One region of the Desemzia sp. FAM 23989 genome, then DNA from elsewhere that is predicted to be linked to it. Evidence: a T-box and tRNA genes for the amino acid it is inferred to sense, from the RefSeq annotation. Region 1 holds a T-box; the other holds one or more tRNA genes.
The links. The T-box of region 1 lies ahead of leuS (leucine--tRNA ligase). A T-box ahead of a tRNA ligase gene usually reads a tRNA of that ligase, here a tRNA-Leu.
Positions count from the first base shown of each region.

Region 2: it has a tRNA-Leu gene. The T-box ahead of leuS (leucine--tRNA ligase) is inferred to sense a tRNA for this amino acid. The anticodon was not compared.

Region 1 covers NZ_JBGQQT010000006.1:89,327-93,536, reverse strand. The annotation lists gene ACEN36_RS05375 (PTS mannose/fructose/sorbose transporter subunit IIC) at 1-494, shown strand, start outside; gene ACEN36_RS05370 (PTS system mannose/fructose/sorbose family transporter subunit IID) at 517-1,428, shown strand; gene ACEN36_RS05365 (DUF956 family protein) at 1,586-1,963, shown strand; T-box leader at 2,140-2,368, shown strand; gene leuS (leucine--tRNA ligase) at 2,444-4,210, shown strand, end outside.
Region 2 covers NZ_JBGQQT010000011.1:71,040-75,249, forward strand. The annotation lists gene ACEN36_RS07905 (CPBP family intramembrane glutamic endopeptidase) at 1-532, shown strand, start outside; gene ACEN36_RS07910 (FAD-dependent oxidoreductase) at 634-1,980, opposite strand; tRNA gene ACEN36_RS07915 (tRNA-Leu) at 2,233-2,315, opposite strand; gene pyrE (orotate phosphoribosyltransferase) at 2,426-3,055, opposite strand; gene pyrF (orotidine-5'-phosphate decarboxylase) at 3,057-3,770, opposite strand.

The sequences.
Region 1 (4,210 bases):
TTGCAGTAGCAGGACTTTTCTTGACAATGGTTGTTCGTACATTAGCTGTACCTATTGTACACGCAATGGATAAATCAGCTGAAGAAGGAGATTTCAGAAAAATTGAAATCTTACAAATTTTAGCAATCTGTATGCAAGGTGTCCGTATCGCTATCCCAGCTGCAGCGCTATTATTTATCCCGGCAACAACAGTTCAAGGATTCTTAGAATCAATGCCTGCATGGTTGACAGATGGTATGGCTATCGGTGGTGGAATGGTTGTTGCTGTTGGTTATGCACTAGTTATCAACATGATGTCATCTAAAGAAGTATGGCCATTCTTTGTTCTTGGTTTCGTAGTAGCAGCCGTTTCTGAATTGACATTGATCGCTCTAGGAGCAATCGGAGTTGCTATCGCTCTTATTTACTTGAACCTTTCTAAAATGGGTGGTTCTTCAAGTAACGGCGGAAACAATACTGGTGATCCGCTTGGCGATATCTTAAACGATTATTAATCCTGAAGGAGGAGAAATTGACATGGAAGAAAAAATTACTTTATCTAAAAAAGATCGCTTAGCTGTGGCATGGCGTTCAACATTTATCCAAGGTTCTTGGAACTATGAACGTATGCAAAACGGCGGTTGGGCATTTTCAATGATTCCAGCCATTAAAAAATTGTACAAATCTAAAGAGGACCGCTCAGCAGCATTGAAACGTCACTTAGAATTCTTTAATACTCACCCATATATCGCTTCACCAATTCTTGGTGTTACTTTAGCTCTTGAAGAAGAACGTGCGAATGGCGTTCCTGTTGATGATGTAGCTATCCAAGGGGTTAAAGTTGGTATGATGGGTCCTTTGGCCGGTGTTGGTGACCCGGTGTTCTGGTTTACTGTACGTCCAATGTTAGGAGCTCTAGGAGCTTCATTAGCAATGGGAGGAAATATTCTTGGACCAATCTTATTCTTTGTAGCTTGGAATTTGATTCGTTGGGGCTTCATGTGGTACACACAAGAATTCGGTTACAAAGCCGGTTCTAAAATCACAGAAGACCTTTCTGGTGGTTTATTGCAAGATATTACTAAAGGTGCATCTATTTTAGGGATGTTTGTACTGGCAGCATTAGTACAACGATGGGTATCGATTGGTTTCAAACCCGTTATCTCCGAAGTACAATTGGAGGACGGAGCATTTATTGAATGGGATCAGCTACCTGCAGGTGGAGAAGGAATGCGTCAAGCCTTTGAACAAGTAAATTCAGGTATGGCTCTTTCTCCTACTAAAGTGACCACGTTACAAGATAACTTAGACCAATTGATTCCAGGATTGGCACCGTTATTGTTAACATTATTCTGTATGTGGTTATTGAAGAAAAATGTTAGCCCAATTGTTATCATCTTAGGTTTATTCGTAGTTGGTATCGGCGGACACTTGATCGGACTACTATAATAACTGAAAGAAACATCAGTCGATTCAATTCTGTAAATGAATAGTGGATCGTAAAAAGAGCGGCTGGGATTTTTGTCTCAGTCGTTTTTTTTGTGGTTTATTTGAATGAAGAAACGTATAATGACTGTAAGACGATAAATGAAATGGAGCGGTTTGAATGGTTGAATCAATTAACACAAAAGTGGATTTGGTGATCGATGCCACCGCTTTTACGGGACTAACAGATTATGGGAAAATCATGATCGGTGATAGAGGATTTGAATTTTATAATACGCGGGATCCGCACAAATTTATTCAAATTCCTTGGGAAGAGGTAAATCTTGTGATTGCTTCAGTCATGTTTAAAGGCAGATGGATCCCGCGTTATGCGATCGAGACGAAAAAATCGGGTACGTTTACTTTTTCTTCAAAAGACCCTAAAAAAGTTCTTCGTGCGATACGCGAATACGTTGACCCCGATTACATGGTACACTCATTGAGCTTTTTTGAGGTTATCAAAGGTGCTTATAAAGCAATAGGGAAGAAGAAAAAATAACTGTTTTTAGTATCAATTTTTTTTGCCATTAGATAAATATAAAAGTAACTTATCGATAATAAGCTTTAAAGTGTGCACTGAGTTTTTTTACTCCTGCTCTCTTGTTCGCTTAGAGAAAAGTTTTTAAATCTTTAATTGAATCTAGAACTAGAATTTGTTAAAATGAAATCAATAATCAAAAGACAGTGATAAGGATCAGTAGGAATGGCTCTTTTTTAGAGAGCGCATGGTTGGTGAAAATGCGCAGAGATACATTTTGAACTCGCCTTAGGAGTTGCTTTGCTGAGAAAGACTTTCAAGTAGGCAGAGACGTTTCATCCGCGTTAAGGATAAGATGAGATTGCAAGAGATTATTGCAGTAAATTTAGGTGGTACCACGACTATAAAATTGAGTTCGTCCTAAGAATACAAGGAATAAATGCCTTTGTATTTTTAGGGCGATTTTTTTTACACTAATATTAAGAAAAGAGGTAATTAGGAATGAGTTTTAATCACAAAACCATTGAAAAGAAATGGCAACAATATTGGGATACAAATAAATCTTTCCGCGTAATAGAAGATCCTGAAAAAGATAAGTTTTACGCAATGGACATGTTCCCATATCCATCAGGTTCAGGACTGCACGTAGGACATCCAGAAGGCTATACTGCAACGGATATTCTTTCTCGAATGAAACGTGCTCAAGGGTACAACGTGTTGCATCCTATGGGCTGGGATGCCTTTGGTCTGCCAGCAGAACAATACGCACTGGATACAGGAAATGATCCGGCTGAATTTACAGCTGAAAACATTCAAACGTTTAAACGTCAAATCAATTCTCTAGGATTCAGTTTGGACTGGGACCGTGAGATCAACACTACTGATCCAGAGTATTACAAATGGACTCAATGGATCTTTACGAAATTATATGAAAAAGGTTTGGCTTATGAAGCAGAAGTAGCTGTAAACTGGTGTCCTGCTTTAGGAACAGTTTTGGCTAATGAAGAAGTCATTGATGGCAAAAGTGAACGCGGAGGACATCCTGTTTACCGTAAGCCAATGAAACAATGGATGCTGAAAATCACAGCTTATGCAGATCGTTTGCTAGAAGATTTAGAATTAGTAGATTGGCCAGAAAATATCAAAGATATGCAACGCAATTGGATCGGTAAATCGGTAGGGGCCAATGTAACGTTTAGCGTGAAAGAATCTAGTGAAGAATTTACTGTGTTCACGACAAGACCAGATACACTTTTTGGGGCGACGTATGCTGTTTTAGCTCCTGAGTCTGATTTGGTTGAAAAAATCACTACACCAGAACAAAAAGCAGCTGTTGAAGCCTACATAAAAGAGAGTAGTCTGAAAAGCGATTTAGACCGTACAGATTTGAATAAAGACAAATCAGGAGTCTTTACTGGAGCTTATGCAATCAACCCGGTAAACGGGAAAGAAATGCCTATCTGGATCGCAGATTATGTACTGGCTTCATATGGAACGGGAGCTATCATGGCTGTTCCAGCTCATGATCAACGTGACTGGGAATTTGCGACTAAATTTGATTTAGAGATCATCCCTGTACTTGAAGGTGGAGACATCACAAAAGAAGCTTTCACTGAGGATGGGACTCATATCAATTCAGAATTTTTGGATGGACTTGGAAAAGAAGCTGCTATCGAAAAAATGAATAGTTGGTTGGAAGAAAAAGAAATCGGCAAAAAAGAAACGACTTATCGTTTACGCGACTGGTTGTTCGCTCGACAACGTTATTGGGGAGAACCTATTCCTGTTATTCATTGGGAAGATGGTACGACCACTACTGTCCCAGAAGAAGAATTGCCATTGTTGCTGCCAGTAACTAATGAAATCAAACCTAGTGGTACTGGTGAATCTCCGCTTGCAAATATCACTGATTGGGTAAACGTAGTTGATCCAGAAACCGGTAAAAAAGGGAAACGTGACACAAATACGATGCCGCAATGGGCAGGTAGTTCATGGTATCATTTGCGTTACATTGACCCCCACAATTCAGAACAATTAGCGGACCCTGAAAAATTAAAAGAATGGTTGCCGGTAGACATTTATATCGGCGGGGCAGAACATGCTGTATTGCATCTATTGTATGCACGCTTCTGGCATAAATTCTTATACGATATCGGTGTCGTTCCAACAAAAGAACCGTATCAAAAATTGTTCAACCAAGGAATGATCCTAGGAGAGAACAATGAGAAAATGTCTAAATCAAAAGGGAATGTAGTCAACCCTGATGAT
Region 2 (4,210 bases), on a different contig from region 1:
TGAATCCAACAAAATAATGCTTTACTATTTGCCACTTTTTTTCATCTCTGGTATTTCACTTTTTTATGGTTTTCAAACATCACTGCCTTTACTTGATGTTCTAGCGCTCTTAGGTCTTTATACAGCAGTAAGCTTTATGGAAGAAGTCATTTTCCGTGGATTAATGTTCAATGCTTTAAGCCGTAAGTGGAAACATTTAACGGTTGTTCTCTTCATTAGTTCAACTTTTGCTTTCGGTCATATCATCAGTCTTGTTGCTACCCAGATGACAGGCTACGAAACATCTCTTCAAATTATGAACGCCTTTGTAGTCGGCTTTTTGTTTATGGTAGTCATGATTTCTTCGCGCAATTTAAAAGTCTGCATTCTAGCGCACATTCTTTACAATTTTTTGGCGAGTATTTCTAATGTAGGTTCAACTCGAATAGAAGTAGTTGTCGTTACTACAATCATTGCGGTTTTGTATACTGCTTATTTATGGAAAAATGCCATCCATCTTAAAGGTTATTTAAATGAGCGAGCTGTCTTTTGAAATGGAACAATTCTAGATACAAAAAAGTATCACGCTACCTATCAACAGCAGCGTGATACTTTTTTCTTTTTTACTTAATTTTTTGAGGGAGTTATCTTATTTTATAGCTTTTCCCCATCAAAGTTACCATCCAAAGCTTTTTGAGCGAGAACATTCAAATAGTTCCATGGACGGTTGAATCCTGGTTGGAAGAAGAAGTCGGCAAACGCTAATTGTTCTAGTGTCCAACCGGATGAAATAGCTACAGAAATCACATTGATTGAAGCTGTCACATCATATGTTGACATCAATTGAGCACCGACAATGCGGTGGCTTTCTTTTTCGAAATGAATCTTCATCATCACTTTTTCGTCATCAATAAATGTAGGACGAATATTTTCTACTACAAAAGTACTTTCTACTTCAGCATCAATAGAATCTTGATCGATGTCTTTCACACCTGTAGAAGCTAATTTGTAGTCGAACAATGTTAATCCAGATGTTCCAGATACTTCAGGCATTTTAATTTTTTTATCTAAAATGTTCTTAGCTGCAATAACTCCCTGGCGACGAGCATTTGAAGCTAGAGCAATCAGTTTAGATCCATGATTTGGAGCAAACGGGATTTTAGTAGCATCTCCCATTGCAAAGATGTCTTTTTCAGAAGTTTCTAAGTACTCATCGATTGCTACAGTTCCATCTTGGTTCAACTCAACAATGCCTTGAAGCCATTTCGTATTAGGACGAACCCCAACAGCCATAATAACGGTGTCTGCTTCGTATTCGCCTTTATCTGTAACGACTTTAGTTACTGTTCCGTTTTCTCCAATGACTTCTTTAACCATTTCACTTGTACGGACAGTCAATCCATTTTCTTGCATATTCTCATTCAATACATCTACGAATTCTTTATCTAAATAAGTGTTTAACACTCGATCTAAAGAATCGATAACCGTAGTTTTGATACCAGCTTTAGCAAATGCTTCAGCCACCTCGATACCAATGTATCCTCCACCTACAACAACGGCCTTTTTAGATTGGCCCATACGTGTTTTAACTTTTTCAGCCCAGTTACGGCCCCGTACATAATAGATATTATCTAAATCAACACCTGGAATAGGAATTCTAACCGGCATGGCTCCTGGAGAAATGATCAATTTGTCATAACTCTCTTCTGTTTCTCCATCACTTGTTTTTACAGTAATTGTTTTAGCTTGTGGATCGATTCCCACAACATCACTATTCATATGAACATTTACTTTTTGTTCGATATAAGAACCTTCTGTTGCATAATGTAGGCTATCTAGCGAATCGGCTACTCCTTCTAAGTAACTTTGAATCCCACAAGATAAGAATGAAGCTGTGTCTCCACGTTCGTACAAATGCAATTCAGCATCTGGCTGTTCTTTCAACAACGTTTGAATTGACTCATAACCAGCATGAGATGTTCCTACAACAATAATTTTCACTTCAATTGCCTCCAATAAACTATTTTTTGTTACAGAATGCACCATACCATTAATTTAGATTTTTATAAAATGATATGCATAAGATGTTCGTGTTTTACCGATTTTCAGATTAAAAATCCTTTTATATCTATTAAAAAGGCAGATAAGTATTCAATTTATTCTATCCATATATGAAAGCGGTATACTTAAATTCGTACAAAAAAAGACCATTCAGCTAGTTACCCTTTACTGAATAGTCTTATAAAATTTTTATGCGGCTGAGAAGAGTCGAACTTCCACCAACAATTGTTGACTGCCCCCTCAAGGCAGCGCGTCTACCATTCCGCCACAGCCGCTTATCGCAACACAACCAATTTTAACAATATTTCAAAAAATTGTAAAGCTGGTTTTTATTGCGATATTTAGAAAAAATTATTTAACATCACTCAATATAAACTGAATCACTTTATTTTCCCCATTGAGAAGGATTTTTACGCCATTCTTCTAACAACTGCTTTTCTTCCGAGTCAATAGTGCCTTTTTCTACAGCTTGTTCGATTAAAGTCGTATAGTTTGAAAGTGTGTGTATCTCAAATCCAGCTTTTTCGAAATTTTCTTTCGCTGCAGGAAGTTGATAGCTGAATATTGCTGCACATCCTAAAACTTCTCCGCCAGCTTGTTGAATGGCTAATGCAGCATCAATGACACTTCCACCTGTGGAAATCAAATCTTCAATACAAACCACTTTTTGTCCACTTTGAAGGCGGCCTTCGATTTGATTTTGTTTGCCATGGTCTTTAGCTTTACCACGGACATAAATCATCGGCAAATCTAATTCTTCCGCCAACCAAGCAGCATGAGGAATCCCAGCTGTAGCCGTTCCAGCAATCACTTCCCCATCTGGATAAAATTGTCGCATCAAATCGGCTAACCCTTTAGCGATTTCTTTTCGCACTGATGGGTAACTCATCGTAATACGATTATCGCAGTAGATTGGACTTTTGATACCGCTCGCCCAAGTAAAAGGTACTTTCGGGCTCAAACTGACTGCCTCACATTCCAATAATAAATCTGCAAATTTAGTCTCTTGATTCATCTTATTTCTCCCCATTCCATTGGTTGGTGATATTTTTATAAGCTATTACTGGGTTTTCAGATTGTGCAATCGGACGTCCCACAACAATATGAGTAGCTCCTTCTTTTAACGCTAACTCAGGCGTAGCTACACGTTTTTGATCTCCAATGTCAGCTCCTGCAGGTCTAATGCCGGGAGTCACACATAAAAATCCTTGACCAGTCGCTTCATGAATCATGCGAGCTTCTAGTGCTGAACACACTACTCCATCCAATCCCGCTTGATAAGCCAATTTGGCATATTGAGTGACACTTTCTTCTAACGAATGTCCAATCAGTTGTTCGTTTTGCATTGCTTCTTCTGTAGTAGAAGTCAGCTGAGTTACAGCAATCAGTAATGGACGATTACTCCCTTTTTTGGTTCCTTCTTCCAACCCTCTCATGGCCGCTTCCATCATCTCTTTTCCACCAGCTGCGTGTACATTTACCATATCCACTTCTAAAGTTGCCAAAACTTTCATCGCTCGATAAACAGTATTGGGGATATCATGCAATTTTAGGTCCAAAAAGATTTGATGGCCTTTATCCTTTAAGTCACGTATCAAACTTGGACCTTCACTGTAATACAATTCCATCCCAACTTTTAAAAATAAGGATTCTTGTTCGAAAGACTCTAGAAAAGACATTGCTTCTGCTTTAGACGGCACATCTAAAGCAATAATAGGTTTGGTCATCATTTGTTTATCCTCCATGTCGGTTTGGTTTCGGTTTGTTCTTCCAGTAAAGTAGCTACATATGACACTTCATATGCTGTTGTAGTAGAGCTGCGAGGCCTAGCAATTTTGCAAAAAAGATAAAATTTTATGAACAACCTCTCGCTTACGCTCAATCTTGTACTGTTCGACTAAACCAGCTGAAGCTGGAAGTCTCCCAGCAAAAAAAGCGCTCCTAGCCTGTAGATGGGCATAGGAGCGCAAAGAGAGCGTAGCTTTTCCGCACTTCCTTTCAGCCTCACAGGACTCAATTAAGGAAATCTTTTGTATTTCATTGGTTCTAATCTTAGCGAACTGAACAGGGGTTGTCAACGGAAAATTTATACTTGCCAGAATGAAAAATTATGGCTATACTGTGTGAGAACTAAAATAAAGGATGTCAGAGAGCATCCATTTTAAGGAGA